3 regions of the Pantoea sp. GABEPS69 genome follow, and region 3 is predicted to be linked to each of the others. Evidence: predicted binding sites of a transcription regulator. Region 3 holds the regulator's gene; each other region holds the start of a gene.

Region 1 (10,492 bases), 1.9 Mb from region 3:
TAAGCGCAGGGGTGAGATCGTACTGCAGGGTGAGCGATGGCAGCACTTCGGTATCGCTGTTGCCGGAGCCGTAGAGCGTTTCCAGCTGTTCTTCGGTCAGCACGCGGCTGCCAGCGGTGAGATCGGCGAGGTTGCGCGGTTTGGTGTTCTGATACATCACGCGCACGCCGGGGATCAGCGCGAAGCCGTGGCTGTCGAGGTCGAAGTTGATCTTATCCTGCACAAAGCCGGCGACAGTGTAGCTGCGGCTGTCGGCCTGCGGCTGCATAATCACGCTGGTCTGGCTCGGCGCGGGCGACTGGCGGAACGGACGCTCGCTGTTTTCCATGCGGGCGTTGACGCCGGCGCTTAGCTCATGGCGGCCGACGATTTTGCTGGCGCGCGTGTCGAAGCCCAGGCTGCGGGTGTTGTAATCCGAATAGACCCTTTGATATGCGCTGGCGCTGCCCGGCATAAACGTATTGTCGTGCGATTCGGTTTTCTGCCAGTAGAGGCGCGTGGTCAGCGTGTCCAGCAGATCGTTGTAGGGCGTCCACTCATCCGCCAGGCTGACGCCGAAGCGGCGCGTGTCGCTCTGCTGCTGCGAGGTGCCCCAGATGGTATTGCCAGAGGTGTCCCAGCCGTCGTAGTGGGTGTGGTTGGTTTTATGGTAGTAGTCGAAGGTGGCGCTCAGCTTGTGCTGGTCATTCGGCTGCCAGATGCCGGAGGTCATAAAGGCGTCGGAGTGCCAGTTAGCCGGATAGGCCTCTTTCACACCGCTGTTGTTTTGCGTCTCCTGCCCGTCGCGGCGGCTGTAGACGAACAGGCCGCGCAGTTCGTCGTCACCCGCCGCGGCCGTGATGCCGTTGTGCCAGCTGCGGTCGGCGGAGTTGTAGTTGCTCTGATAGCCGAAGTACGTGTTTTTGCTGCCGCTCAGGTAGTCGTCGGCGCTTTTGTTGTGAAACGAGACGTTGCCGCCAATCGAGGCGTTGGGCTGATCGACCGCGGTCGCGCCCTTCTCAATCTCGATGCTGCCGAACATATAGGGATCGATGTAGTCGCCGCGACCGATGCCGAAGGTATTGTTGCCAGCGCGGCTGGCATAGGCGCGGCCGGTGGCGTCCGGCAGCGGAATGCCGTCAACGTCAAGTCCGACGCGGTTGCTCTCCAGCCCGCGAATGTTGTAGCCGCTGTAGCCTGCGCGATCGAAGCCGCTTTTGCCCGAGGAGGAGCCGCCCGCCGAGCCGGTGGCGGCGATCAGCGGCTCGTAGCGCATGATGGAACCGAAGTCGTTCGCGCCGCGCTTTTGCAGATCGGCTGCGGTCAGGGTGGTTTTGTTGCCCGCTTTGGGTTTCGGCGCGGTAACGGTCATCACCGCATCGCTGCTGGCGGTGTCAATGAGAGGCGAATCGCTGGCGGCGTAGCCGCAGGCGGCGTGAACAGATGAGGCGAGCAGCGCAATTTTACACAGCCGCTGTTGGGTCAATCCCTGAAACATTAAAGACATAAGCGCAAATACCTTTTGATTGTTAGTATTTGCTCACTTACTTGCTGTCAGTAGCTAAATTTCGGCTTCGCACATAAAGCCGTAAAGAGAAACGTCATTTTTATAGGAATAATTTCGCCAGAAATGTAATGTAAGTGGTAATCATTATCAACTAGCTTTAGAGTAAGATGTATCTTACACCGCACGAATTGCCAAGCTGCGCCGTGCGCTCTTCTCTTTTTTCGCTACGGAAACCCTATGACTGAGAAACCGTCCGTCACCATTCACTACTGCACGCAGTGCAACTGGCTGCTGCGCTCCGCCTGGATGGCGCAGGAGCTGCTGCAAACCTTCGCGGACGACCTGTCGGCGGTGACGCTCAAGCCGGGCACCGGCGGCATTTTTGTTATTACCCTTGATAACGAGACGCTCTGGGAGCGTAAGCGCGACGGCGGTTTTCCCGATGCGGCGGCGCTGAAGCAGCGCGTGCGCGATCTCTGCTTCCCGGAGCGTTCGCTGGGTCATGTAGACAAGAAGAAGCCCTGAGGCAGCGGCGTTAGCTGGCGGCGATTTTATCCGCCGCCGCATTCAGCGCTTCGACCACCTTTTCCAGCGTTTCAGCCGAGATATCTTGCTGCGACAGGCGGCTATTGAGCGTGGTGCGTATGCGATGAATCGCCCGATCGACGTCGGGAAGGCTGCGGTTGTTAACCAACACCGCCAGCGACGAGAGACGCTCGATAAGGTGCGCGATATGCGCCTGCTGTTCAGCCAGCCGCGCGCGCCCTGCCGCATTCAACGTATAGGCCTTGCGCGACGCCTGCGCGTCCACCACGCGGATAGCGTCCATCTCTTCCAGCAGCGTCAGGTTGGGGTAAATAATGCCGGGGCTGGGAGAATATTCCCCTCTGGAAAGCTCTTCGATCGACTTGATCAGCTCATAGCCGTGCGCATCGTTTTGCGCGAGGAAGTGCAGCATTAACAGGCGGATATCGCTGGCATCCAGCATCTTCTCACGACGTTTGCGACGACCGCCGCATTCACCGCGCGCAGCGGAATCCTGGTGACACGAGAAAGCCGGATCCTGTTTCATTGCCTGCCTGAAGGGAGTTTTTACGGGAGGATGATAGTAGTCCGCCGCCTGGCAAAATTCAACACGGGCGGCGGCAGCAGTCTATCTGGCGTGCCAGTAAGCGACGGCGCGCACCTGGGCGGCATCCAGGCCGCGACGTTCGACAAAGTAGTCGCCGAGCGCTTTCGCGAACGCGCCTTCGCCGGTCAGCCAGATAAAGTAATCCTCCTGCGGCAGCCTGATGTTATCCAGCTCGGCAATTAGCGCCTCAAGCTTACCCGACTGCGCGACGCCGCTGCCGAGCCAGTGCACATTCACGCCGGCCAGATCTGGCAGGTAGTCGCGGCCGGTCGCCTCATCCACGCAGGCAAACAGATGAATCTCCTGCGCCTCGGCAGTCGCCACGCGGCGCTTAAAGGCCGGCAGGCTGGTTTCGTCGCAGACGTAGAGCTGAAACGCGTAGTCGGTCGGCACCACCAGCGAGCCGCGCGGGCCGCCGATAATTAACCGATCGCCCTCTTGCGCCTGCTGCGCCCAGCCGCTGGCGACGCCGCCCTCATGGATGTAGAAATCGATGGTCAGCGATGATTCGCCGTCAAAGGCGAGCGGCGTGTAGTCGCGCGCCGGCGGACGAGCGCCATTCGCCCAGACCACGCCTTCGTCGGTCATCTGCGGCAGCGGCAACTCCGCGCCGCTCTCCTGCGGGAAAAAGAGTTTGATATGGTCGTCAAAGCCTGGCGAAGCGAAGCCTGCAAGATCGCTGCCGTGAAACACCACGCGCCAGAATTCACCGGCGACGAGCGTTTTGCTGGCGACGCTGATGCGACGGAAACGCAGCTCGTTGCGCACGCGCTGCGGCGCGCGGCTGCGGGAGGCTCGGTTGTCGGAATGCATAAGTTCTCCTGTTACGCAGCTGGCCAGCGCCTTCGGCTGCAAACGTCATTACGTGAGATATTTTAGAAATGATTCTCATTTGAGACGCTCAGATTACTCATGATATATCTTACGCGCAAGGATGGATTGTGCTGTTTTCGCACAGCCGAAAACCTGCGCGGGCAAACGCCTGCACAGCGGTAAAAGAAGGGATAAAGCGAAGGCGCGCGCCGAATGAGCGCGCGTGGCAATCAGACGTTGTCGTTTAACACGTCTGAGCTGAACTGTTTTTGCGACTGCTGCGGCAGCGCATTGTCGCCCAGGATTTCGTGCTGGGTCGGCTGGGCATGCGGGTGCAGGCCGGCAGGCGGCGTAAAGGGTTCAGCCATCTGGGCGCTGGCGAAAAGCGGCAACGCAGCAAGCGCCGTAGCAAGGAACAGCGTAGAAAGTTTCATGATTGTCGTCGTTTTAACTGTCTGGTTCGGAATGAACCTGAAAGGCAGATGAATATCCAGTCCGGCAGGCCAAATGCACGATATCCGCATGGCTTCCGGGTTAAGGCAGGAATTTTACGCCAGAAAGCGCATCTATTTTATAAAATCGTGCGGTTTATCACATTTCACCGCACGAAAAGCCGTTTTCAGCTCTGGGCGACCGGTATCGAGAAGAGCCCCACCAGCGCATCCGGCGTCGAGGCTTTCATATCCAGTCGCAGCAGATCTTTGCCCTGCCGGCGCGCGACGCCCAGCGCGGGCAGATGCACGTAGTAGAGATCGGCGATAAAGCGCGTCAGCTGCTCGGGCGCGCCCTGCCAGGGAAAGGTGGCGTAGAGGCCGCGCGCCGAGGTCCAGTTGACGATTTGCGATCCCAGAATGTCGGCGTGCTGGCTCTCCAGCGCCTGGAACAGGCTGATATGCTGCTGCTCCGCCGCCGAGCTGCCCGGGCCGTACTGAAAGCCGAGCCAGCCGCGCTCGACGTGGGGCGCGGCCAGCTGCACGAAGTGGCGCGCCTGCTGCGCGACAGTTTGCGCATGGTCGCGCACGTAGTCGCCGAATTTGCACTCCCATTCGATCAGTTCGCCGCGCAGCTGCAGTTCATCGCGCTCCACCAGCTGCGCCTGCAGCATTTCGCCATATACGGAGATAGGCCCATGAAAGCTTTGCAGCTGCAGGTCAGGCACGCGGCGGAAGGCGCCCGGCGTAAGCGAGAAGTGACTTTTGAAGACGCGGGTGAAGTTCTGCTGGTTATCAAAGCCAAAACGCACCGCGATGTCGATCAGCGGCATGCGGGTCAGCCGCAGCGCCATAGCGGACATGGTGAGACGACGCTTGCGCGTATAGGCCGCCAGCGTCTGGCCGGTCATCTCTTTGAACATGCGCTGCATGTGCCATTTGGAGTAGCCGGATTTCAGGGTAATCAGATCGATATTAAGATCGTCGGTCAGATTCGCCTCAATCCAGTCCACCAGATCGCTGATGTACTGTTTTTTAACGTTCAGGCTGAGCATTTCGGTGCGGATCGTAGAAAGTATTGCGAGATTAGTCACATAATCATAACAAAAATGCCTTCCGCATGTAAGGAAGGGTAAAGGAAGCGTAAGCAAAGCGCGGGTAAAAGGCACTTAATGTTTAGCCAGAAAACCGAACAGAAAAGGCTGGCAAAGTCGGCCTGCTTATTATGGATGATGGTGCGGTGCTGGTGCAGACGCGGATGGCATGGCCCGATCGCAAAGTCGCTTTACGCATCCCTGCTCGCTCGTCCCGCGACATCCCTGTCGCGGGACGCTTTGCTCTTCGGTCCATGCCCTCCGCGTTTCAATATCTGTGCGGTTTTTACAAGGCTAAAACCCCGGATGCTCTTCGGTCCATGCCATCCGCATCCACTCCGACATTCACACCAGCATAAAAAAAGGCTGGCAGAGCCAGCCTTCATCATCAACCAGAAACCACTAGTGGCTGCGCATCCCTGCCGCTGTCATCATCATCCGGAACAGCGTGGCCACGACGCCGAGCGCCAGCACGCTTGCTCCATAGATCACCACCAGCCACAGAATGCGTTTCCACAACGGGGCTTTGGGTTCCTTGTGGTTTTTCACGCTGCCGACCTCGGTTCGCATATCAATGGTATCCTTCGTCTGCTTTGACTTTCCCACGGAACACGTAGTAGCTCCAGAAGGTGTAGCCCAGGATCATCGGAATAATTAACAAACTGCCCACCAGCATAAAGGCCTGGCTAATCGCCGGCGACGCCGCCTGCCAGATAGTCACCGAAGGCGGAATAATATTCGGCCATACGCTAATGCCCAGGCCAGAGAAGCCAAGGAAAATCAGCGCCAGCGTCAGCAGGAACGGCGAATAGTGCGCCTCGCGCTTAATGGCGCGCACAATGCCCCACGAGCAGAGCAGCACCAGCACCGGAACCGGCAGGAACCAGTAAAGGTTTGGACGGGTAAACCAGCGCTGCGCGATGGCGTCATGGCTGAACGGCGTCCAGAGACTGATAATGCCGACAACCACCAGCAGCGCGATCACCAGCGGCGTCGCCAGCGCAGACATCTTACGATGCAGCTCGTTCTCGGTTTTCATAATCAGCCAGGTACAGCCCAGCAGCGCATAGGCGATAACCAGACCCACGCCGCAGAACAGCGGGAACGGCGCCAGCCAGTCCATCGCCGAGCCGCTGAAATGACGGCCCGTCACCTTAATGCCGTCGAGCATCGCGCCGACCGCCACGCCCTGGCTAAAGGTCGCAAGCACAGAACCGGCAACGAACGACTTGTCCCAAAATGCGCGGTGCGTCTCGGTCGCCTTAAAGCGGAACTCGAAGGCAACGCCGCGGAAGATCAGACCGATCAGCATCGCCGTCAGCGGAATAGAGAGCGCATCGGCAATCACTGAATAGGCCAGCGGGAAGGCGCCATACAGGCCCGCGCCGCCCAGCACCAGCCAGGTCTCGTTACCGTCCCAGACCGGCGCGACGGTATTCACCATCATGTCGCGCTCGACCGCGTCCTTGTTAAAGGGAAACAGCAGGCCGATACCGAGATCGAAACCGTCCATGACGATGTACATCAGGGTGGCGAAAACAATAATCGCGAACCAGATAATGGAAAAATCGATCATTTTATTTTCCCTCCTGCGGATCGTTCAGACTTTCATGGGCCGCAGAGAGCGGACGAGCCGGGGTCTTGCCGTGGCCTGGACCGCCGTGACGCACATCCTTACCTTCGCCGGTAAGCGGGCCTTTCTTAATCAAGCGCACCATATAGACGTAACCTACGCCAAACACCGCGGAGTAAACCACGATAAAGGCCAGCAGGCTGATGCTCATATGCAGATCGCCATGACCGGAAACCGCGTCGATAGTGCGCTGCACGCCGTATACCACCCACGGCTGACGGCCAATTTCCGTGGTGAACCAGCCTGCCAGCAGCGCGATCAAGCCAGACGGCCCCATCAGCAAAGCAAACCACAGGAACGGACGCGACTGATAGAGACGGCCTTTATAGCGCAGCCACAGGCTGACCACGCCGAGCGTAATCATCAGCAGCCCCATCGCCACCATCACGCGGAACGACCAGAAGATAATCAGCGAGTTAGGACGATCCTCTTTCGGGAAGGTCTTCAGCGCCGGCACCTGCTTATCGAGGCTGTGGGTCAGAATCAAACTGCCGAGATAGGGAATTTCCACCGCGTATTTGGTGCGCTCTTCATCCATATCCGGGATACCGAACAGGATCAGCGGCGTCGCTTCGCCCGGCGGGTTCTCCCAGTGGCCTTCAATCGCGGCGATTTTCGCCGGCTGATGCTCAAGGGTGTTCAGACCGTGCGCATCGCCGATCATCGCCTGAATCGGCGCGACGATCAGCGCCATCCACAGCGCCATCGAGAACATCTTGCGGATCGCCGGGTTGTCGTTGCCGCGCAGCAGATGCCATGCGCCGGAGGCGCCGACAAAGAAGGCGCTGGCGAGGAACGCCGCCACCGACATATGGAACAGGCGATAGGGGAACGACGGGTTGAAGATGATTTTAAACCAGTCCTCCGGCACCACAATTCCGTTCTGGATCAGGTAGCCCTGCGGCGTATGCATCCAGCTGTTAGAGGCGAGGATCCAGAAGGTGGAGATCAGGGTGCCGAGCGCCACCATACAGGTCGCGAAAAAGTGCAGACCCGGACCGACGCGGTTCCAGCCGAACAGCATCACGCCGAGGAAGCCCGCTTCAAGGAAGAAGGCGGTCAGGACTTCATAGGTGAGCAACGGACCGGTAATACTGCCCGCGAACTGCGAGAAGCCGCTCCAGTTGGTACCGAACTGATAGGCCATCACCAGACCCGAGACCACGCCCATACCAAAGTTAACGGCGAAGACTTTGGACCAGAAGTGATAGAGATCGCGATAGGTTTCGTTACGACTTTTCAGCCACATCCCTTCGAGCACGGCCAGAAAGCTGGCGAGACCGATGGTAATGGCGGGAAAAAGGATATGAAAGGAGACAGTAAACGCGAACTGTATCCTGGCCAGGTGAAAGGCGTCTAATCCGAACATTGCTTACCTCGTTGCCACATATAACACCATATATTTACTTATAGTTAACAACTAAAGCACAGCGTTAATATTTACGCTGCGCTTAAGCCAATTGCTGACGCGAATTTATAAGAACTCGCGCCTGACAAACAGAAACAGTCTGGGATGCAAAAACTATAACAGCGTTTTTTGATTTTGGTCATTGTTTTTGTCCGCAATTACCTATTTTAACGCGATACTTTAGGTTAATTCAGAGGCATCAATGTGACATCTTTGTTATTTATTGTTGCGTGATTACAGCGGAGGAGAACCCAGGCGGCGCGGCGCCTCTTTCCTGGCGCAACGCCCTGTTTAGGCATGTTATTTTATCTATACCCACAGCTGAAAAGCGGTCAATTTTGCGGTTCGGCGCGGCGCTTAATGAAAGTAAATTAGGCATTTAGGCCATTAAGAATTCTTTTTAAGGCGTTACGTTTAAAAAACGTGACTTATCACCTCTGGCCATTATCGCTATTTCCGTCACGCTTAATTAACCCGCTGCGCAAACATGAAATAAAGTTGTTAATAACAATCAGAGGTTGCGCAGCGGGAATAAATGAATCAGCGCCGCTTTTTATTCAGGACGAATATTGCCCGCGCCCCATCGCCTGCTCGCGCGTGGCCGTACGGGAGCGCGCCGTCAGGCTTTTTCCCGCTGCGCCAGAATCCGGTCCACGTTGAGTTCCAGCCAGTCCGCCAGGCCGACCACCTGCCCTTCCAGCTCGCGGCCGAGCGGCGTCAGGCGATATTCTACGTGCGGCGGCACGACGTTATAGGCGATGCGCTCGACGAAGCCATCTTCTTCCATATGGCGCAGCGTCTGCGCCAGCATGCGCTCGCTGACGCCGCCGACCGCGCGGCGCAGTTCGCTAAAGCGCAGTGTGTCATTACGCAGCGCGAGAAAAATCAGCACGCTCCAGCGGCTGGTAACGCGCTTAAGCACCTCGCGCGACGGGCAGTTGACGTTGAGCAGTTCGCCGCGGCTAAATTTTTCACTTATCTTTTCAGACATTTAATCTCTTTTCTCTAAACTAACAAAGTTGTAAGTACTTACGAAAAGTTAGCTTATATCCTACTCTTGCTTTCGACAACGACAAACGCAAAGGAGAGAGAAAATGATTGCAGTGACAGGCGCAACCGGCCAGTTAGGCCGTCTGGTTATTGAAGCCCTGCTGAAAAAAGTGCCGGCAGAGCAGATCGTCGCCGCCGTGCGCTCGCCGGAAAAAGCCGCAGACCTGGCGGCGAAAGGCGTGACGGTGCGTAAGGCGGACTACAGCCAGCCGGATACCCTGATGTCAGCCTTTTCCGGCGTGGACAAGCTGCTGCTGATCTCCGGCAGCGAAGTGGGTCAGCGCGAAGCCCAGCATCAGGCGATCATCAATGCGGCCAAATCCGCGAATGTGAAATTTATTGCCTATACCAGCCTGCTGCATGCCGATAGCTCGCCGCTCGGCCTTGGCGTAGAACACCGCGCCACCGAGGCGCAGCTTCAGGCGTCGGGCATTCCTTACGCGCTGCTGCGCAACGGCTGGTACACCGAGAACTATGCGGCCAGCATTGCGCCTGCGCTGACGCATCACGCCTTTATCGGCGCGGCCGGTGGAGGCCGTATCGCTTCCGCCGCGCGTCGCGACTATGCCGAAGCAGCGGCAGAGGTAATCAGCCGCGACGATCAGGCAGGCAAAGTCTATGAGCTGGCGGGCGACGACAGCTATACGCTGGCGGAATTCGCCACAGAGATTGCGCGCCAGTCCGGCGAAAAAGTGGATTACGTTAATCTTTCAGAAGCTGAATTCGCCGCCGCGCTAAAAGGCGCCGGTCTGCCGGACGGCCTGGCGGAGATGCTGGCGGATTCCGACAAGGGCGCGTCGCAGGGCGGCCTGTTCGACGACTCGCGCAGCCTGAGCAAACTGATCGGTCGCGCCACCACGCCTTATCAGGAGGTCATTAAGGCGACGCTGGCGAAATAAGGCGAAAACCGGAGCGCGCCGCGGGTTCGACGCTCGAGTCCATCCGCGTCGCGTCTCTGACGCAGCACAGGGAGCGTAGGCTGCGGGAGAAGTCTCAGGGTACATTGCACGGCGAATCGGTTCTGATATTCCCCTCTTCGACATCGCCTGTGGCACTTCGGCGGTGCGCTCAGACGGGAATACCTGCGGCTGAAATACCACATGACCAAGAGGGTGCTATGTCTCTGTTTTCTGAATTTCGTCTGAAAGACGTGACGCTGCGCAACCGCATCGCGGTGCCGCCTATGTGCCAGTACAGCGCCGAGCAGGGCCTGATCAACGACTGGCATCGCGTGCACTACGCGGCGCTGGCGCGCGGCGGCGCGAGCCTGGTGATTGTCGAAGCGACCGCCGTTTCGCCGGAAGGCCGCATCACCCCCGGCTGTCTGGGCTTATGGAATGACGCGCAGGCCGAAGGGCTGGCGCAGGTCGCGCAGGCGATCAAAGCGGCGGGCGCCGTGCCGGGCATTCAGATCGGCCATGCCGGCCGTAAAGCGAGCGCCAATA
Region 2 (10,492 bases), 620 kb from region 3:
TGGTGGCAACGCAGGAAGACGTTGAAGGCTGCGACACGCTGATTTACTACTGGCCGAAAAACAAGCCGGAAGCCTTGTTCCAGCTGATGAACCTGCTCTCCCTGCTGCCGCTGGGCTGCGACATTTTCGTCGTGGGCGAAAACCGCAGCGGCGTGCGCAGCGCCGAAGGCATGGTCGAAGAGTGGGCGACGCTGGACAAAATCGACAGCGCGCGCCGCTGCGGACTCTATCACGGCCGCCTGGAAAGCCAGCCGACGTTCGACGCCGAAAGCTTCCGCGACAGCTACGATCTCGACCCGCTGACCATCTGCACCCTGCCGGGCGTCTTCAGCCGCGACGACCTCGATATCGGCAGCGCGCTGCTGCTCACCACCCTGGCGCCGCACACCAAAGGCAAAGTGCTGGATATCGGCTGCGGCACGGGCGTGCTGTCGGCGGTGCTGGCCAACCACTCGCCGAAAGTGCGTCTGACCCTGTGCGACGTGCACGCCGCGGCGATTGAGGCGAGCAAGGCGACGCTGGCGATCAACGGCTTCGAGGGCGACGTTTTCCCGAGCAACGTCTTCTCCGACGTTACCGGCCGCTTCGATCTGATCCTCTCCAACCCGCCGTTCCACGAAGGGCGCGAAACCAGCCTGGACGCGGCGCAGACCCTGATCCGCGGCGCGGTGAAGCACCTCAACACCGGCGGCGAACTGCGCATTGTGGCCAACGCCTTCCTGCCCTATCCGCAGGTGCTGGACGAAACCTTCGGCAGCCATGAAGTGCTGGCGCAAAACGGACGCTTCAAGGTTTACCGCGCCGTTTACGGCCGCGGCGCGAAAGCGCGCTAAGCAGCAGCGACGGTGAAAACGTTGCTTTTTACAGCAGTCGATTCGCCGTCGCGAAATATCTGTTGACGCCGGGTGTAAAATCTCTAGAATGCGCCTCCGTGGTTGCAATACTGTCATGTATTGCTGGTACGCGAAGGTGGCGGAATTGGTAGACGCGCTAGCTTCAGGTGTTAGTGTCTTAACGGACGTGAGGGTTCAAGTCCCTCTCTTCGCACCAACAACCACGATTTTCATCTCGCATCGCACTGCGCGAAGGTGGCGGAATTGGTAGACGCGCTAGCTTCAGGTGTTAGTGTCTTAACGGACGTGAGGGTTCAAGTCCCTCTCTTCGCACCAATGCGGCGATATGAAAAGCAAGATAACTCAAATGCGAAGGTGGCGGAATTGGTAGACGCGCTAGCTTCAGGTGTTAGTGTCTTAACGGACGTGAGGGTTCAAGTCCCTCTCTTCGCACCAGAGTTGTCCTCCCCTGCTCCACCTCTCTGTTTTGCTCTCTCTGTTTCAGGCCCCATGAAAATTCACCGCAACGGCCGCTAATCCGCCCGCTAACGCCAGACATGAAGGCAGCAGCAGATAGTGACGCAACCGGCGATGGAACAGCATCACCACCGTCAACAGCAGCGCGACGATCATCACGAGACGCCACTGACTAAAGCTCGGCTCCCATAGCGCAAAGCATGGCATCGCCGCGCAGGGCAACAGCACGCCCCAGGCGCTGTCCAGTTTTTTCCCCATCACCCAGCTGAACCCCCACAAGCCGCAGGCGGCGAACACGGCCATTAACATGGCGTCGACCTCAAATGATAAGAATTCGCATTATCATATGATAATAAATCTTATCTTGCAGCCTGTTTTTTTCGCCCTCGGGCGGGAAGATGACAGACCAGTTGGAAAATGCTAGATTGCGGCCGATAACACCTTTCATAACACAGCAAATTTGCTCATTGTCCGGCAAATGAATTTATTTTTGCCGGAATGCGCTTTGATATTTCAGGGCCGTTTCGAGTATTAATAATGAAATTACAATCTTACGATGAATTGAAACAGAGCAAATATCGGCTGTCGCTGATGCTCTTTCTGTTTTTAAATGTCGCCGTATCGCTTTTTTGCCTGATCCCTTTCGCCGGCAGCCCGGCAGCGGACTTGCCTGTTCCGATTATTACCGTCGCGCTATTTAGCGCCTCGACGTTAATAGCGTGTTTAATCAGGCCCAAACTGAAATTACCTTTATTAAATCCTGTAGCATTGCTGCTTGGCGTCTTTTGGGCCTGGCATATTGAGCTCAAATATCAGCAGGTTTTCTTTTTTGACGACAATTTTTTGATGATTAGTCTGCTGAGCGTATTTTTTATCAGCGCAATCGCCCTGAGCGATTACCTGCCGGCATTTTGTCTGCATATCACCCCACCCGTGGTCACGGTGCTGCTGCTGGATAAGGGCGCGCATCTGGCGATGCTGCTGCTGACCATTTCGCTGCCGCTGATTGGCTTCTCTCTGCAGCACCTGATGCGCCGCCGCGTCGATCGCTTCACCCGTCGTCTGATGCGCCAGCTCTATGAAGAAAAAGAGACCTTCAGCGATCTCAGCATGCTGGACCCGCTGACCGGCCTTTATAACCGCCGCGGGCTGAAAAACCGGCTGGATAATATTCTGGAGAATCACGCGGGCAGCCACTTCGTGCTGCTGCTCGATATCGACCACTTCAAGGCGTACAACGACAACTACGGCCATGCCATGGGCGATCAGGCGCTGGCGCGCGTGTCGGTGGCGATCCGTGATGCCGTGCGTTCGCGAGATGTGGTGGTGCGCTACGGCGGCGAAGAGTTTCTGGTGCTGATGACCAACGTCAACGCGTCGATCGCCATGAAGCTGGCGGAGCGCATTCGCCAGTATGTACTCGATCTGGAGATCCCCCACCGTTTCAACGAAAAGGTCTCTACCCACGTGACCGTCAGCGCCGGCATTGCGCCAATCTTCGACGACGAGTTCGATCAGGCAGTTGCCAACGCCGATCGCGCGCTCTACGTCGCCAAAAATCAGGGCCGAAATACTATTCTCGCCTGGGAAGACCTGCCTAAAACCCTGACCGTCAGCGGCGAAGCGCTTTAACTCTTCGCCCGCCATCGCGGCGGTGCGCGGTAAGCCCCCGGCCGCGCCGGCCTTTCCGCCGACTTGTGAATAGGACTAAGAACGATTATCATTCTTTCTTCTCTGCTTCCAGGGCGTGTTATTCAGCATGGCGAACATCAGGCAGCAATCTCAACGCTTTCAGTACGCTCAGCCTATTTTTATGCAGGGCGATCGATCGCTGGCGCGCGCCCTGCGCGATCTGATGCGCGAGCAGCACCCCTATATGCTGGAGAGCATCCACCTTGATGAAGCCGCACCCGCAGACGCTCTGACGCTGGCGGAGTGGGCGAGCCCGGAACAGTTCCCTGCGCTGGCGCAGCGCTACAGCGACTATCTCTATCGTCAGCATCCCGATGCTGTCCAGGAGGCGAAGCCGGTTCAGTCGCTCTGGGCGCAGTGGTATTTCGGCCTGCTGCTGCCGCCGCTGATGCTGGCGCTGCTGGCGGAATCGCGCGCGCTCGACTGCTCGCCGCAGCATATCCACGTTCAGTTCCACGAGCATGGCCACCCTTGCGCCTTCTGGATCGCGATGCACGAAGATGAAGAGGCGCGCTACCTTACCGCGCCGCAGCGCATCGATCGCCTGATCCAGCAGCATCTGATCCCGGCGGTGAACGGTATCGCCCAGCACGGCGGCATCAACGTCAGGCTAATCTGGAATAATATGGGCTTCTCTTTTCACTGGTTTCTCGGCGAGCTGAAAACCCTGCTGGACGAAGCGACGATTCTGCAGCTTGAGCAGACGCTCTTTTTTACCAGCCGCCTGCAGGACGGCAGCGACAATCCGCTCTACCGCACTATGCTGCCGCGCGGCGGCGAGATGGTCAGACGCAGCTGCTGCCAGCGCTACCGTATTCCCGACGTCGAACGCTGCGGCAACTGCACGCTCAGCGTATAAAACCGTCTCCCGACGCACTTTCTCCTTTTCTCTCGTTTACACTTTTTCTCCCTTGTGGCAGTTTTTACGCCTTCGACCTGCATGGAGAAAAAGATGAGCCTGGAGTCGGTACGGCAGTTTTTCGCCGAACACGCACCTGATATCGACATTATCGAGATGTCGCAAAGCACCGCTACCGTGGAGATGGCGGCGCGCGTTCACGGCGTTGCGCCGGGACAGATCGCCAAAACGCTGTCGCTGAAAGTTAAGGACGAGGTGGTGCTGATCGTCACGCGCGGCGATGCGCGGCTCGATAACCGCAAGCTGAAAGCGGCGCTGGGCGCTAAAGCGCGCATGCTGAGCGTCGATGAGGTGGTGAACTGGACCGGCCATCCGGTTGGCGGCGTCTGCCCGTTCGGGCTGGAAAATCCGCTGAAGGTATACTGCGACGAGTCGCTGCGCCGCTTCGACGAAGTGCTGCCCGCCGCAGGCGCCGTCCATAGCGCCGTGCGTATTACCCCACAGCGCATGGCCGAGCTGACGCAGGCGCAGTGGGTAGACGTGTGCGAAGCGCTCTAGTGCGTCGGCTTCGACACCGCGCCTGATATTTCGATGCCGCGCGTTTCGCGGCCGAAGGCGACAAACAGGCAGATTAGCACTGCTACCGTACCGGCGACGATGGCCATCCCCAGACCGTAGTTGCCGTTATGCGCCTCGGCGATGCGCGACTGCAGCGTAGCGTTGACCGAGGCGATCAGATTGCCCAGCTGATAGACGAAGCCCGGCAGCACCGCGCGCGCGTTGGCGGGCACCAGCTCGGTGAGATACGTCGGCACCACGCCCCATGCGCCCTGCACCATAAACTGCATCAGAAACGCACCCAGCCCAATCGCCCAGGAACCGCTGGAGAAGGCCCAGAGCGGCAGCACCGGCAGCGCCAGCAGCGACGCCAGCATAATCGCCTTTTTACGCCCGATACGCTCCGACAGCGCGCCGAAAAAGACGCCGCCCAGCATCGCCGCGATGTTGTAGCTGATGGCGATCAGGCTGACGGTGTGTGCGTCGAACTGATGCTGCACCTTCAGGAAGGTGGGATAGAGATCCTGAGTGCCGTGGCTGAAGAAGTTGAAACAGGCCATCAGCAGCACCAGGTAGAGACACATTTTCCAGTGCTGGCGGATGATCGGCAGCAGCGCGCTGCTCTCCTGGCGCTCGCGCGCCGCCAGCCAGACCGGCGACTCCGGCACTTTGAAGTAGATAAACGGCAGCAGCAAAATCGGCAGCGCGCCGATCAGGAACATGCCGCGCCAGCCTACCGCGTCGAAAAAGAGCCCGAAGATCACCGAGGCCAGCAGATAGCCGCACGGATAGCCCGCCTGAAAGATGCCGGACATCAGCCCGCGCGAGCGGTCGGGAATGGTCTCCATCGCCAGCGACGAGGCGACGCCCCAGATGCCGCCCATCGCCACGCCGTAAATAATGCGAAAGCCGAGAAAGGCGCTGAAGCTCGGCGACCAGGCGGAGAGCAGCTCAAACAGGGAAAACAGCACGATATTGAGCATCAGAATCGGCCGACGGCCATATTTTTCCGCCAGCCGTCCAAACAGCAGCGCGCCGATCGGGCGCACCGCCAGCGTCAGCATAATCGCGATCGACACCTCTGAAACCGAGGCGTGAAAGTATTGCGCGAGGTCGCTTAAAACAAACACCAGTATAAAAAAGTCAAACGCGTCCAGCGTCCAGCTGGCGAAGCTGGCAAACGCCACATTCCGCTGGGTCGGGGTCCAGTTAAACATAAACGTATCCTGTCAGTGCCATTCGGATAAAGGTCCGAAAGAAAGAGGCGTAACCGCCGAGACGGTTACGATACTGTTAACGTTTTGTTTATAGCACTTTGCTAAACGCGAGCGCGTTCAAATGCTGGCATCCCTGACGTCAGGATGTAACTAAGGGTGTCGGCGCATGTCACGTCGAGGGAATCGTCCTGAGGATTAGCGTTTCAGCTGCGTCAGGGCCTGTTCGAGGATTTCCAGCAGCAGCGCGTTATCGACGTGGTGCAGCACATGGACCAGCGCGCCGCTGTCGACAGGGATGCCGACGTCGACGCGCAGCGGCGTGCGGTAGCGCCAGCTTTTGCCGCGCGTCGCGCCCGGACGCAGTTCGATATCCACGCGGTAGTCGGTGCCGTTCGCCACGCGCTGATTCAGCAGCCAGGCGACCACCAGCGCGTCATGGATCCAGCTGCCCGGCAGATTGCGGGTGCGGATAGAGTAATCGATCCACGGACGCAGCGTGTCGCGCACGAAATGAGAGAGCGGATGATCGCTGGCGGTGATGCGTGACAGATCCTGATGGGTCAGCAGCGTCTGCGTGGTCACGTCCATCGGCGCCAGCGTGATAGCCGCGCCGCTGTGTAGCACCTGATGCGCCGCCTCGGGATCGAGACCGAAATTGGTATCTTTGATGTAGTCGTCCAGCGCGAATACGCCGCCCATCACCACAATCTCCGCCACCGCTTCCGCCATCGCCGGATAGCGCTGCAGCGCCATGGCTACGTTGGTCAGCGGGCCGAGCGCCACCAGGGTAATTTCGCCGGGGTTGTCGCAAATCAGTCTGCCGATGGCCTCGGCCGCATCGTAGCCATCCGCTGCCATCGGCTTTGGCGCGCGCACGCCCTGCCACAGCCTGACCATATCGAGCTGCTCTACGCGGTTATCGAGCGCCGCGCGCCAGGGCGCATGATCCTCTTTCAGCGCCTGAGCGGCGCCCTGCACCACCGGAATGGCCGAGCCGAGGCGCGTCAGCAGATCTTTCGTTACCTGCGCGCCGATGTCGCTCGGCGTATTGCCTGCGACGGTGGCTATCAGCTCCACCGACAGCGCTGGCGAAGCAAGGGCCAGCGCGAGCGCCAGACCGTCGTCGGTATTGGCGCCGGGGATGCCGTTGCCCGGATCGCAGTCAATAATCACTCTTTTCATGTTGTCGTCGCGTTGGTTTTAATGTGCGGCGTACAGCCGCAGGATTCGCCGATTTCAAGGTAGTGCGGAAACTCATGCAGCTTCGCCTCGCCGTCCCAGTTTTGCAGCATGCCGATGGCGCAGCGCGCCATATCCCGCAGCGGCTGGCGCACGGTGGTTAAGGTCGGCACATGGAAAGCGGACTGATCGGTGCCGTTGAAACAGACCAGCGCCACATCCTGCGGCACGCGAATGTTGTGCTCGGAGAAAGCGCGAATCGCGCCGATCGCCTGCCCTTCGTTACTGGCAAACAGCGCGCGCGGCGCGCCGGGACCGGCCAGCATGCGCTGCGCCGCTTCGTAGCCGCCCTGCCGCGTATAGCTGGCGGGAAAGATCAGCGCCTCATCGACCGGCGTCCTGTGCGCCGCCATCGCATCGCGCCAGCCCTGAATACGATCCTGCGCGTTAAGCATCTCCAGCGGCCCGCTGATGATGCCGACCTGCCGATAGCCGTGGCTGAGCAAATGGGAGGTGACCTGAAATGCCGCCTGTCGTTCATCGACGCGCAGCATGCTGACGCCGGGCTGCGGCTCGACGCGATCCAGCATGACAAACGGGGTGCCGCTGGCCTGAATCACGTCGATATAGGGATGGCGGTCGACGCTGTTGTAAAACAGGCCGTCGACCTGACGGTTCAGCAGGCTGTGGATCAGCTCCAGCTCACGCTGGCGGTCGTCGCCCGCGTCGCCGAGCAGCATCACGTGACCATGATCCAGCGAGGCCTGCAGCAAAACGTGCGCCATAGAGGCGACGAAAGTATTGCCGATATTCGGCACGATCAGCCCATAGGTTTTGGTGCTGCCCGACGCCAGGGCGCGCGCCACGCCGTTGGGGCGATAGCCGGTCAGTCGGATGGCCTCCAGCACGCGCTGACGCGTGCTTTCCGCCACCGGACGCGGACCGTTGTTGATGACGTAGCTGACCACCGCCACCGATGTGCCGGCCATTTTTGCCACGTCGCTGCGTGTGACTTTGCCTGACGGCTGTTTCAAGCTTTTAGCTCCCGATGTAAACACGAAAGGCCGTGAATCATCACGGCCTGCTCGTTAGCGTGCGGGAAGCGACGCCGCACTAGATGGCGTCTTCCGGCAGATTGAGATCGCGCCCTCGCGTCTCTGGCGCGACAAAGGTCGTGAAGAAACCGATAGCCGCCATCGCGGAGAAGTAGACCGCTATCGGCCACCAGTGACCGCTCCAGGAGAGCATCGCTGCCGCCAGCAGCGGCGCGGTGCCGCCCGACAGAATCGAGCCCAGCTCTTTGGCTACCGCCATTTTCGTATAGCGATGTTTAACGCCGAACAGCTCTACGCCCCACGCGGCCTGTACCCCGTAGATGCCGAGCGACGCCAGCGCCATGCCGACCACAATCACCGGAATCACGATGGCCGGTTCGCGGCTGTCGAGCAGATAAAAGGCAGGCCAGGCGTAGAACATCAGCAGCAGGCAAAAGCCGCGATAGGTGATGCGGCGGCCGAAGCGATCCGAGAGCCAGCCCGCCAGCGGGATCACCGCAAAGCCCAGCACCGAGGCGATAAAGACCGCCGTGGTCGGCACGGATTTATCGACCATCAGCACCTTCGCCACATAGCCGACCATAAAGCCCTGCGCCAGATAAGAAGGGCCGTTTTCGCCGATACGCAGGCCGACCAGCGTCCAGAAAGCGCGCGTGCGCGTCCAGAATCCGCGTGCGTCCGTCGCCGGCTGTGCGTCGCGCGTCGCGGCGCGTTCCGCTTCCAGCTCCTGCTTTCTGCGCTCGAACACCGGGGTTTCGCGCAGATGGCGACGGATCCAGAGCGCCGCCAGGGCGATCAGCACGCTGCTGAGGAAAGGAATGCGCCATCCCCAGGCCAGCAGGCTCTCTTGATCCATCTGCACCACCGCCAGCCACACCAGCGCGGCGAGCAGCGTGCCGCTGTTGGAGCCTAAAGCAATCACCGACGAGACCAGCCCGCGCCGCTCGACCGGCGCATATTCGCCCAGCATGACCGTACCGCCGGAAAGCTCCGCGCCGGCGCCCAGCCCCTGGGTAAACCGTAACAGCACCAGGCAGGCAGGCGCCCAGACGCCGATAGCGGCGTAGCTGGGGATCAGGCCGATCAAGGTAGTGGAAGCGCCCATCAGAATAATGGTGATGACCATGACCGTTTTTCGCCCTTTGCGATCGCCGATCCAGCCGAACAGCACCGCGCCGATAGGACGCGCGATAAACCCGACCGACCAGGTGGCGAAGCTGGAGAGCAGCGCCATCGCAGGCGTCGCCTGAGGGAAGAAAACATCGCCGAAGATAATGCCCGCCGCCAGGCCATAGAGCGCGAAATCCGCATACTCCATCGCCGTGCCGAGCCAGCAGGATAAGGTGGCGCGCCAGAAATCTTTGCGCCCGGAAGAGGTGGTCAGCCGCTCATCGGCGGCGGAGTGCAAACGCGTGGAATCGCGCTCAACGGAGTGTTGTGCCGTCATACCATTTCCCTGTTTCAGTGATCGTGAACGCCCTTCCGTGGGACGGTTCTTTGATGGCAATCAGAACTCCCCGGGTGGCGATGTACTGGTTGGCTAACCCTTGTTGCGGTCAGTAAAGGATTCCCTGGTGTTGGAATCTCTGACTTTGCCTGCTCTGCCGATGTTAATCATCGGTCGTTTAAAAGCAGGCAAAGCACTAAACCTACTGGGCCTTTCTCGCATCGTCCGCCGCGAGTAATCACTGAGGGCCAGTTTATCTACGCGCGTAGATAAATCAAGTAAATTTAGCCATAACTGTTAAAAATCATACAGCTCCGCAAGGGTTTAAAACCAATTTATCTATATAATACATAAACTTAACATAAATTGACCGCGCATAATTCAATCAGTGTCATTTGATACTTAACATTTTCCCTTAATAATACCTGGCCGTAACCTGTTAAAGCGCAGCGCACAGAGTTATCGCCTGGAAACATGACGGGGGGATGACAGCCTCGGCTGTTTCGTCAGGTTAAGTCAGGTTTTAACATTGCGCTGCTTTGCATTAGGCTAAGAGAAGAACGAAGCAGGAGTCCTATGACCATTATCTTGATGCGACACGGCAAGCCGGACCATCGCGCCGCCGGTCGGCTCAGCGCCCAGGGCCTGGCCGACTGGTGCGAGGCGTATGACATGGCGCCGGTGTGCGACATGCCACCCGAGCGCAGCCTGACCATCGCACGTCAGGCGTCGGTGATCGTCTGCAGCCCGCTGCCGCGCGCGCGCTCTTCGCTGACGCGGCTCGGCCTGCAGCCGATCCACGTCGATGCGCTGTTCAGCGAAATCTCGGTTCCGCTGATCGCCTCGCGCCGCCTTGAAATGCCGGCTGCACTTTGGCTGGCGCTGCTGCGCATGCTGTGGCTGTGCGGCTATGCAGGCGAAAGCGAGTCGCTGCTGCGGGCACGCGAACGCGCCGCGCGCGCCGCCGATCGGCTCATTACGCTGTCGGAGCAGGGCACGGTGCTGCTGCTCGGCCATGGCCTGATGAATAAAATGATCGCGCGCGAACTGCGCAAGCGCGGCTGGCAGGCGGAAAAACACGCCAGCAGCCGCCACTGGAGCTCCGCGATCTATCACCGCCCTTTTATCTGACCAGATCGAAAAAGCTCAGCACCTCGCAGCCGGTGCCGACGCGC
Region 3 (10,492 bases):
ACGCTCAGGGCGTCAATGTCGTCGTTGAACTGCACGCCGCCGCAGCCGTTCAGCTGTAAATCAATAAAGCCGGGAGCGATCAGCGCGCCTGAAACGTCGCGCAGCGCGATATCGGCTGGCAGCGCGTCGCGCGGACAGACGCGTTCGATCAGCCCATCGGCGATAACCACCGCGTGGTTATCCAGAATTTCATGACCGGTATAAATTCGGCCGTTAACTAATGCGTACATCGTGGTTCTCCCGGCTGAGCCCGCCAGAGCCTCGCGGCGGGCATTTACAACATCGTCTTACACGCCTTTCATATTTTCCGCTTCCATTTCGCGGAAATATTTAACGGTTTTCACTTTCAGTTCCATGGTGGCGGGTTCGTCGCATACCACCACCGATTTCGCATGCAGCTGCAGGCAGCTGATGGTCCACATATGGTTGACGTTGCCTTCTACGGCGGCCTGCAGCGCCTGCGCTTTGACATGGCCGGTCACCAGAATCATCACCTCTTCCGCATCCAGCAGCGTGCCGACGCCGACGGTCAGCGCATATTTCGGCACCTGATCCACATCGCCGTTGAAGAAGCGCGAGTTCGCCACGCGGGTATCGTGCGTCAGCGTTTTGATGCGGGTGCGCGAGGCGAGGGAAGAGGCCGGTTCGTTAAAGGCGATATGGCCGTCGTTGCCGACGCCGCCCATAAACAGGTGAATTTTGCCCAGCGCGCGAATCTTCTCTTCATACTGGCGACATTCTGCGTCAATATCTGGCGCATTGCCATTCAGAAGATTGATATTTTCTGGTTGAATATCAACGTGATCGAAAAAGTTGCGGTACATGAAGCTGTGATAGCTTTCCGGGTGCTCTTTCGGCAGGCCGACATATTCGTCCATATTGAACGTCACTACATGCTTAAAGCTGACCTGGCCCGCTTTGTGCATCTCGATAAGATGCTTGTAAGCTTCCAGCGGCGTGCCGCCCGTCGGCAGACCCAGCACGAAGGGACGATCCGCGGTAGGGTTAAAAGCATTGATACGGTTGACGATATGACGGGCTGCCCATTTACCGACCTGCGTAGGGGTAGCCAAAGGAATAAGTCGCATGTTTCACCTCATTCTGAGAAAAGAAAAGGGGACGACGCGCCCATCGCGGCGGTCATTATCACATTAAAGCCGTGAGACCGTTTCAGCTCGCGATCGCTGCGTCTTGATATTTTTCATCATAAAATAAGTTAGGGTCGTTCGCCAGACGTCTCGGCAGTTAATGGTGCTTTTTGGTGATAATTATCACAGAAGAGACGCGTATAATTTGCGAGGCGAATTAATTTGTCATTACACTGCGCAACGTGAAGTGTAGTGTCAATCAACCCCTGCGGCTGACAATAAAAAGCAAGCGGCGCAGGGCGACAAGCCAGTCTCATAGGGGGAAAGGACAAATGTTAGGTTACTTACAGAAGGTTGGCCGCGCGCTGATGGTGCCGGTAGCGACCCTGCCGGCAGCGGCGATATTAATGGGGGTCGGCTACTGGCTCGATCCGGACGCCTGGGGCGCAAGCAACGCGCTCGCCGCGCTGCTGATAAAATCGGGCGCGGCCATTATTGAGCATATGTCCGTACTCTTTGCTATCGGCGTGGCTTATGGGCTGTCAAAAGATAAAGATGGCGCAGCGGCGCTGACCGGCTTCGTCGGTTTTCTGGTGGTGACGACGCTCTGCTCGCCGGCTGCCGTATCGATGATCCAAAAAATACCGCTGGATCAGGTGCCCGCCGCCTTTGGCAAAATCGAAAACCAGTTTGTCGGCATCATGGTGGGCATTATCTCCGCGGAGGTCTATAACCGCTTTAGCCATGTCGAACTGCCGAAGGCGCTCTCTTTCTTCAGCGGACGCCGCCTGGTGCCTATCCTCGTCTCATTCCTGATGATCGCGGTTGCCTTCATTCTGATGTATATCTGGCCGCTGATCTTTAACGGACTGGTGAGCTTTGGCGAACATATTCAGAAGCTGGGCTCGGTCGGCGCGGGCGTCTACGCCTTCTTTAACCGTCTGCTGATCCCGGTCGGCCTGCATCATGCGCTTAACTCGGTGTTCTGGTTCGACGTCGCGGGCATCAACGATATTCCTAAATTCCTCGGCGGCGCGCAGTCAATCGCTAACGGCACCGGCATTGTCGGCATCACGGGACGCTATCAGGCGGGCTTCTTCCCGATCATGATGTTCGGCCTGCCTGGCGCGGCGCTGGCGATCTATCACTGCGCGCGACCGGAAAACCGCGTTAAAGTCGGCAGCATCATGCTGGCCGCGGCCTTCGCGGCCTTCTTCACCGGCATTACCGAGCCGCTAGAGTTCTCCTTTATGTTCGTCGCGCCGGTGCTTTACGTCATCCACGCGGTGCTGACCGGCATCTCGGTATTTATCGCCGCCAGCATGCACTGGATCGCCGGCTTCGGCTTTAGCGCCGGTCTGGTGGATATGGTGCTGTCGAGCCGCAACCCGCTGGCGACCCACTGGTGGATGCTGATCCCGCAGGGCATCGTCTTCTTTGCGCTCTACTATGTGGTATTCCGCTTCACGATTAAGAAGTTCAACCTGATGACGCCGGGCCGCGAGCTGGCGGTGGCGGGCGACGAAACGGACGGCTACGACGTTAACGTCGACACAACCGACAACGGCGAGAGCGCGACCGAATCGCTGGCGCGTCGCTATATCGGCGCCGTCGGCGGCTCCGATAACCTGACCGGCATCGACGCCTGTATCACGCGTCTGCGTCTCAACGTAAAAGACTCGGCGCAGGTCAATGAGTCCGTTGCCAAACATCTGGGCGCGTCCGGCGTTATCCGCCTGAATAAACAGAGCGTGCAGGTGATTGTCGGCACCCAGGCGGAAAGCATCGCCACCGCAATGAAAAAAGTGCTGACAAAAGGGCCGGTCGCCTCGGCGGGCGGCGCTTCAGCAGCGCCTGCCGCGCCAGCGGCAAAACCGCAGGCCGTGCTGAATCGCGAGACCAAAACCATTGTGACGCTGATGGCGCCGGTGAGCGGCGAAGTAGTCGCGCTGGAGGTGGTGCCTGACGAAGCCTTCGCCAGCAAGGCGGTAGGCGAAGGGCTGGCGATCAAGCCGAGCGGTAAAACCGTGGTGGCGCCGGTTGCCGGCACCGTGGTGAAGATCTTCGACACCAACCATGCTTTCTGTCTGGAAACCAGCAGCGGCGTCGAAATTGTGGTGCATATGGGCCTCGACACCGTGGCGCTGGGCGGCAAAGGCTTTACCCGCCTGGTGGAAGAGGGCGCAACGGTCGCGGCGGGTCAGCCGGTGCTGGAGATGGATCTTGATTTCCTTAACGGCAACGCACGTTCGATGATCAGTCCGGTGGTCGTCAGCAACAGCGAAGATTTCGCCGGGCTGACGCTGCTGGCGACCGGCACGGTAGTAGCTGGCGAAACCCCGCTTTACGAGGTAAAAGGCTAAGCCCCTAACCGCATCGCCATAAAAAAAGCAGGCAGGAAGCGATTCCTGCCTTTTTTCGTTTTATCGCCTTAACAAACCGGTTGTTTCCCTTCGACGCTTTGTGGATCATACTCCGTTACTTCGTGGTACAAACCACCCGCTATACGTATTGAGGATTGAGAGATGAGTGAGGCTGAAGCCCGCCCAACTAACTTTATTCGTCAGATCATCGACGAAGATTTGGCGAGCGGCAAGCACAGTAGCGTGCATACCCGTTTTCCGCCTGAGCCCAATGGCTATCTGCATATCGGCCATGCTAAATCGATCTGCCTGAACTTCGGCATCGCTCAGGACTATCAGGGGCAGTGCAACCTGCGTTTCGACGATACCAACCCGGTTAAAGAGGATATGGAGTTCGTCGAGTCCATCAAGCGCGACGTGCAATGGCTGGGCTTTGAGTGGAGTGGTGACGTTCGTTATTCCTCAGATTACTTCGATCAGCTTTATCACTACGCGGTTGAACTGATCAATAAAGGTCTGGCCTATGTCGACGAGCTGACGCCGGAAGAGATCCGCGAATATCGCGGTACCCTGACCGCGCCGGGCAAAAACAGCCCCTATCGCGACCGCAGCGTCGAAGAGAACCTGGCGCTGTTCGAAAAAATGCGCAACGGCGAATTCGCCGAGGGTAAAGCCTGCCTGCGCGCCAAAATCGATATGGCGTCCAGCTTTATCGTGATGCGCGATCCGGTGCTCTACCGCATTAAGTTCGCCGAGCATCACCAGACCGGCAAAAAGTGGTGCATCTATCCGATGTACGACTTTACCCACTGCATCTCCGATGCGCTGGAAAACATTACCCATTCGCTCTGTACGCTGGAGTTCCAGGATAACCGTCGCCTCTATGACTGGGTGCTGGATAACATCTCTATACCGGTGCATCCGCGCCAGTATGAGTTTTCGCGTCTTAACCTCGAATATGCGGTGATGTCGAAGCGCAAGCTGACGCAGCTGGTCAGCGAAAACGTAGTGGAAGGCTGGGACGATCCGCGCATGCTGACCGTATCGGGCCTGCGCCGTCGCGGCTACACCGCCGCCTCGATCCGCGAGTTCTGCCGCCGTATCGGCGTTACCAAACAGGATAACGTGGTCGAGATGGCGTCGCTGGAATCCTGCATTCGCGACGATCTGAACGAAAACGCGCCGCGCGCCATGGCGGTGCTCGATCCGCTGAAAGTGGTGATTGAGAACCTGCCGGCCGGCCATAACGAAATCATCACCATGCCGAATCATCCGAACAAGCCGGAGATGGGCACCCGCGAAGTGCCGTTTGGCCGTGAAGTCTGGATCGATCGCGCTGACTTCCGCGAAGAAGCCAATAAGCAGTACAAGCGACTGGTGCTGGGCAAAGAGGTACGCCTGCGCAACGCTTACGTGATCCGCGCCGAGCGCGTGGCAAAAGATGAAGAGGGGAATATCACCTGCATCTACTGCACCTGCGACGTCGATACCCTGAGCAAAGATCCGGCTGACGGCCGCAAGGTGAAAGGCGTGATCCACTGGGTCTCCGCCGACCATGCGCTGCCGGCGGAATTCCGCCTTTACGATCGCCTGTTCAGCGTGCCGAATCCAGGCGCGGAAGAGGATTTCCTGACCACCATCAACCCGAATTCGCTGGAAATTCGTCAGGGATTCGTCGAGCCAGGTTTGCAGAACGCCAGCCCGGAAGCGCCTTACCAGTTTGAGCGTGAAGGCTACTTCTGTGCCGACAGCCACTATTCGCGTCCGAACCAGCTGGTGTTTAACCGCACCGTGGGTCTGCGCGATACCTGGGCGAAAATCGGCGATTAAATTTTTGCATTAACGGCATGATAAAATTACTACAGGGCGAGCAATCGCCCTTTTTTATATCTGCAATTAGCTGCAAGGCAATTTTTTGTTCTGTAACAAATGATTACCGCTTGTCTGACCAGTCTGGGAGTTGTCTGAGTTAACGAAAATTAATCAATTTCCAGATGTGAATTTCGTTTTTTCAGGTAGGCTATTCGCTCTTTGAAGAGGCTATGCGGGCATAAAAAGGAAAAATGATGACGGCTCTTGGTCAGGAAGCAAAACACAGCGTGGTAGTTTTACATCAGTTAATCGAACGTATATTCAATCAGCCTTCAGGCGAAGACGATACCTTCGAACTGCTGCTTTCGCACTTCCATCCCGATTTCCGCATGGTCACGCCGCAGGGTCGGCTGCTCGATTTGAATCAAACGGAAGAGTTGTTTCGTCAGCTACAGGGGCGTCGCGAAGGCATGCGCATCGCCACCAGCGAACACGCGGTAATCTCTCAGGGCAAAGATGAGGTCACTATTCAGTATCGCGAGCTGCAGATGATTAACGGCAGCGATCAGGCGCGCATCTCGCTGGCGATCCTCGACTGCACCACGTCGATTCCCCGCTGGCGCTATCTGCACGAAACGCTGGTCGGCTGACGGCATAAAAAAAGCCGGTACACAGACCGGCTTATAGAATTACTGCATAGCACACATCTTTACTGATCGTGGAGCGTTTCGTCTTCGCGGCAATCGCCCAGCGAGCAGTGTCCATAGAGATAGAGGCTGTGGTTCGTCAGCTTGATGCCGTGGCGGGTAGCAATATCTCGCTGGCGCGATTCGATTGATTCGTCGCTAAATTCGATAACTTTACCGCAGTCGAGGCAGATCAGGTGATCGTGATGATGCTGCTGGGTCAGTTCGAAAACCGATTTTCCGCCTTCGAAGTTATGACGCGTCACGATGCCCGCATCGTCAAACTGGTTCAGTACGCGATAAACGGTAGCCAGACCAATCTCTTCGCCCATATCAATCAGGCGTTTATACAGATCTTCCGCGCTGACGTGATGGCACTGAGGTTCCTGAAGCACTTCCAGAATTTTAAGTCTGGGCAGCGTGACTTTCAGGCCAGCCTTCTTTAATGCGGTGTTGTTGTCAGTCATGCGGATATTGTCCTGTTACTTTGCTGGTTACTTGAGGCGCCTTGCCTTGAATGTCGTTCGGTGTCTATTCTCATTTGCGTCTCATTATAGAGGTGAAGTTTTGAAATGAAAACCGAGGGAAACGCCTGAAATCAACACGGGCTGTAAGAAGATGCGTAACGGCGCCGGGCGGAGAAATGCAGGAGGTTCGTTATCATCTCGCTAACTTCCTGACCTCGCGGAAGAAATAAGCAGATAACCGATGTGGGTATTGTACAGAATCAGAGATAAAAGTTAAAAATCTGTAGCTATTATTTCTATAGGAAAAACCATTAACTCAATGTGAGCCAGCGCCCACATTGAGTATGTGGGTAATCAGGCTTCGATGATCGCCTGCAGCTGCAGCTCATCGGAAATCTGCTTAACCCAGGCCTCGACGCGCTGATTGGTCAGTTCCGGCTGACGATCTTCGTCAATCGCCAGGCCGAGGAAGTGCTTGTCGTCCGCCAGACCTTTAGAGGCTTCGAAATGGTAGCCTTCGGTCGGCCAGTGGCCGACGATCACCGCGCCGTTCGGCTCGATAATGTCGCGAATGGTGCCCATCGCGTCGCAGAAATATTCCGCATAGTCTTCCTGATCGCCGCAGCCGAAAAGCGCGACCAGCTTGCCGTTGAAATCGATCTCTTCCAGCGTCGGGAAGAAGTCGTCCCAGTCGCACTGCGCTTCGCCGTAGTACCAGGTCGGAATGCCCAGCAGCAGGATATCGAACGCCTCGAGATCTTCTTTCGTGCTCTTGGCAATGTCATGCACTTCCGCAACCTCTTTGCCCAGTTGTTTCTGGATCATTTTTGCAATGTTTTCGGTGTTGCCGGTATCGCTGCCAAAGAAGATGCCTACGATTGCCATGGGGTAAATAACCTCTTAAATCCTGATAATGAGTGCATGCGCAGAGCGCACAATTAAGCGAATGATAGCAGAGCGGGCAAAAGGGCGGAACTCGAAAAGCCGCTCCATTTGCTTCTGCGTGCGCTTTGCGCTATTCAGCCCAGTTTGAGTTGCGCCAGCAGCATTTGTTCAATCAGTTCGCTGCGGCTGATATTGCGCTGCTCAGCCAGGGTGTTTAACGCATCCACGGCTTCGCTGGTCATTTTGAGTTCGACACGACGCAGCCCGCGCACTTTGTCACGTTTCAGTTGATTGCGCTTATTGATGCGCAGCTGTTCATCACGCGAGAGCGGACTGGTTTTCGGTCGACCGGGCCGACGCTCGTTTGCAAACAGATCCAGCGTAGTGCGGTCAGTGTGTTCTTTTGCCATGGGTTAGTAAAACTAGCGGCGCGAGCAGGCGCGTTTATAACGAAATGGGCCATTGCCGCGGCAAAAAAATGAGCAGCGGCAAAATTTAGCGCGCCATCATACTCCAGCCGAAGTGATGACGCCAATGCTAAACCGCGAACGGCAAGCTTTTGCTTTTAAAGCGCAAAAAAGCGGCGGACGCTGCGCAATACGGCATCAGGTTTCTCGGCGTGCACCCAGTGGCCGGCGCCGCTGATGACGTGCGCATGCGCGGCGGGAAACTGACGTAGCAGCGCGTCGCGATGCTGGTTGTCGAGATAGGGCGAGTCGCCGCCGCGTATAAAGAGCGCGGGATGCGGCCAGGGCGGCACCGCTTCCCAGCCAGATATTGTAGCGTAATTTTCCCATAGCGCCGGAACGTTGAAGCGCCACTCGCCATCCTGAAACGATTTGAGAATAAACTGGATGACGCCTTCTTCCTTTATATGAGCACGCATCACCTGCGCGGCCTCGCTGCGCTGGCGCACGCCCGCGTCGCTAACGGCACGGATGGCGGCGAAAATCTCGTCGTGGCGTCGCGTCTGATAATCTACCGGCGCGATGTCGATCATCACCAGCCTCTCCAGGCGCTGTGGCGCCAGCGCGCTCATCGCCATGGCGATTTTTCCGCCCATTGAGTGGCCGATAACGGCGACGCGATCGATCTGGTGCGCATCCAGGGTGTCGAGCATATCCTGCGCCATGGCGCGATAGCTCATCTCGTCGGCGCGCGGCGACAGGCCGTGGTTGCGCACATCTACCTGTATCAGCGGGCCCGCGTCTTTCAGGCCGCGCGCCAGCACGCCGAGGTTATCCAGACTGCCGAACAGGCCGTGAATAAACAGGATGGGCAAGGAAGCAGCGATTGATTGGTCAGTTTGCAGACGAGCATTTAAAATCATGGCAAAGTTCTTAAGATGGGGACCTTGGGTTAGGTTATCATGCTTTCACCTTTCCAGGCGCGACGACACGGCAGGCTTTAGGGCATATTCCGACTTTTGCCGTCTGAGCGTGCGAAGGCTATCAGCCCGCCTGGATTTAACTTTATAATCCTTATGTTAGAACCCGCCTGTCTCGCCAGCAACCGAGCGTTGCAACGGCGTTTTTCAGGCTGGCGTGGTTCTGTCACGAGTCGAAACCGTACGGAAAAAGATGAAAACGATCGAAGTTGACGAAGACCTCTACCGCTATATCGCCAGCCACACGCAACATATCGGCGAGAGCGCCTCTGACATTTTACGGCGGATGCTAAAATTTAATGCCGGTCAAAGTGCGCCTGCGGCAGCGGCGCCGTTAGCCGCTGGCGACGCGGCGCAAAAAACGATCCAGCCTGTGCGCGCGGAAAACCGCCCGCAGGATCGCGTGCGCGCCGTGCGTGAGCTGCTGCTGTCCGACGAATATGCCGAACAGAAGAAAGCGGTTAATCGCTTTATGATGGTTCTTTCAACGCTCTATCGTCTTGATCCTTCGGCGTTTGCTGAAGCCACTGCGTCGCTGCAGGGCCGTACTCGCGTCTATTTTGCGGGCGACGAGCAAACGCTGTTGCAAAATGGCACCCATACTAAGCCGAAGCATGTCCCCGGCACGCCGTACTGGGTGATCACCAATACCAATACCGGCCGTAAATGCAGCATGGTGGAACACATCATGGTCTCAATGCAGTTCCCGCAGGAGCTGGCAGAGAAAGTTTGCGGCACCATTTAAACTGAAGCGTCAGGGAGAAGCGCCAATGGCCAGTCACCCCCGTGCCGGGCAACCCGCCCAGCAGAGCGATTTGATTAACGTTGCACAGTTAACATCACAGTATTATGTCCTGCAGCCCGACGTGGCGAATCCGGACCATGCGGTGAAATTCGGCACCTCCGGGCATCGCGGCAGCGCAGGACGCCAGAGCTTTAACGAGCACCATATTCTGGCGATCGCGCAGGCCATCGCGGAAGAGCGCAAGAAAAACGGCATTACCGGACCCTGCTATGTCGGTAAAGATACGCACGCGCTCTCTGAGCCGGCGATTCTGTCGGTGCTGGAAGTGCTGGCCGCCAACGGCGTAGACGTCATCGTGCAGCAGGACAACGGCTACACGCCGACGCCGGCTATCTCCAACGCTATTCTTGAGCACAACAAGCAGGGCGGCGCGCAGGCGGACGGCATCGTGATTACGCCGTCGCACAACCCGCCGGAAGATGGCGGCATCAAGTACAACCCGCCGAACGGCGGCCCGGCCGACACCAACGTGACCAAAGTGGTCGAAGATCGCGCCAACCAGCTGATTAAAGCGGGCCTGCAAGAGGTCAAACGTCTGCCGCTGGATCAGGCATGGGCAAGCGGCCGCATCGTCGAGAAAGATCTGATCCAGCCTTACGTAGAAGGGCTGGCACAGGTGATCGACTTCGCCGCTATCCAGAAAGCGGGCCTGAAGCTGGGCGTCGATCCGCTGGGCGGCTCCGGCATGGAGTACTGGAAGCGCATCGCCGAGCACTATCAGCTCGATCTGACCATCGTGAACGACGCCATCGACCAGACCTTCCGCTTTATGCATCTGGATAAAGATGGCGTGGTGCGCATGGACTGCTCTTCCGAATGCGCCATGGCGGGCCTGCTGGCCTATAAAGACAAATTCGATCTGGCGTTCGGCAACGACCCGGACTATGACCGTCACGGCATCGTTACGCCGGCGGGCCTGATGAACCCGAACCACTATCTGGCCGTGGCGATCAACTATCTGTTCCAGCATCGTCCGCAGTGGGGCAAAGAGGTCGCCGT

Evidence for each region. The regulator Fur, encoded in region 3, represses iron uptake genes when iron is present. The targets are predictions, from matches to a motif close to ATAATAATGAGAACNACTATCAA.
Region 1: PVE98_RS03225 (TonB-dependent receptor domain-containing protein) is a predicted target of Fur. The motif match lies at 1,615-1,637, and genes of this name have one in related genera.
Region 2: fhuF (siderophore-iron reductase FhuF) is a predicted target of Fur. The motif match lies at 3,012-3,034, and genes of this name have one in related genera.

The regions. Positions count from the first base shown of each region.
Region 1 covers NZ_CP118618.1:653,004-663,495, reverse strand. Annotated here, with positions in the region: gene PVE98_RS03225 (TonB-dependent receptor domain-containing protein) at 1-1,486, opposite strand, end outside; gene PVE98_RS03220 (SelT/SelW/SelH family protein) at 1,724-2,011, shown strand; gene PVE98_RS03215 (PadR family transcriptional regulator) at 2,022-2,558, opposite strand; gene PVE98_RS03210 (siderophore-interacting protein) at 2,640-3,431, opposite strand; gene PVE98_RS03205 (hypothetical protein) at 3,662-3,865, opposite strand; gene PVE98_RS03200 (helix-turn-helix domain-containing protein) at 4,051-4,917, opposite strand; gene PVE98_RS03195 (DUF2474 domain-containing protein) at 5,359-5,526, opposite strand; gene cydB (cytochrome d ubiquinol oxidase subunit II) at 5,528-6,532, opposite strand; gene PVE98_RS03185 (cytochrome ubiquinol oxidase subunit I) at 6,534-7,958, opposite strand; gene PVE98_RS03180 (helix-turn-helix domain-containing protein) at 8,617-8,988, opposite strand; gene PVE98_RS03175 (SDR family oxidoreductase) at 9,092-9,946, shown strand; gene PVE98_RS03170 (NADH:flavin oxidoreductase/NADH oxidase) at 10,165-10,492, shown strand, end outside.
Region 2 covers NZ_CP118618.1:3,482,354-3,492,845, forward strand. Annotated here, with positions in the region: gene rsmC (16S rRNA (guanine(1207)-N(2))-methyltransferase RsmC) at 1-833, shown strand, start outside; tRNA gene PVE98_RS16985 (tRNA-Leu) at 964-1,050, shown strand; tRNA gene PVE98_RS16990 (tRNA-Leu) at 1,083-1,169, shown strand; tRNA gene PVE98_RS16995 (tRNA-Leu) at 1,203-1,289, shown strand; gene PVE98_RS17000 (DUF1435 domain-containing protein) at 1,335-1,619, opposite strand; gene PVE98_RS17005 (diguanylate cyclase) at 1,848-2,942, shown strand; gene fhuF (siderophore-iron reductase FhuF) at 3,070-3,861, shown strand; gene PVE98_RS17015 (YbaK/EbsC family protein) at 3,955-4,419, shown strand; gene PVE98_RS17020 (MFS transporter) at 4,416-5,636, opposite strand; gene PVE98_RS17025 (nucleoside hydrolase) at 5,832-6,818, opposite strand; gene PVE98_RS17030 (LacI family DNA-binding transcriptional regulator) at 6,815-7,804, opposite strand; gene PVE98_RS17035 (MFS transporter) at 7,929-9,317, opposite strand; gene PVE98_RS17040 (histidine phosphatase family protein) at 9,894-10,448, shown strand; gene PVE98_RS17045 (YncE family protein) at 10,441-10,492, opposite strand, start outside.
Region 3 covers NZ_CP118618.1:2,859,827-2,870,318, reverse strand. Annotated here, with positions in the region: gene nagA (N-acetylglucosamine-6-phosphate deacetylase) at 1-230, opposite strand, end outside; gene nagB (glucosamine-6-phosphate deaminase) at 288-1,088, opposite strand; gene nagE (N-acetylglucosamine-specific PTS transporter subunit IIBC) at 1,421-3,451, shown strand; gene glnS (glutamine--tRNA ligase) at 3,614-5,281, shown strand; gene PVE98_RS14020 (hypothetical protein) at 5,518-5,913, shown strand; gene fur (ferric iron uptake transcriptional regulator) at 5,973-6,416, opposite strand; gene fldA (flavodoxin FldA) at 6,771-7,301, opposite strand; gene ybfE (LexA regulated protein) at 7,436-7,711, opposite strand; gene ybfF (esterase) at 7,867-8,631, opposite strand; gene seqA (replication initiation negative regulator SeqA) at 8,882-9,433, shown strand; gene pgm (phosphoglucomutase (alpha-D-glucose-1,6-bisphosphate-dependent)) at 9,459-10,492, shown strand, end outside.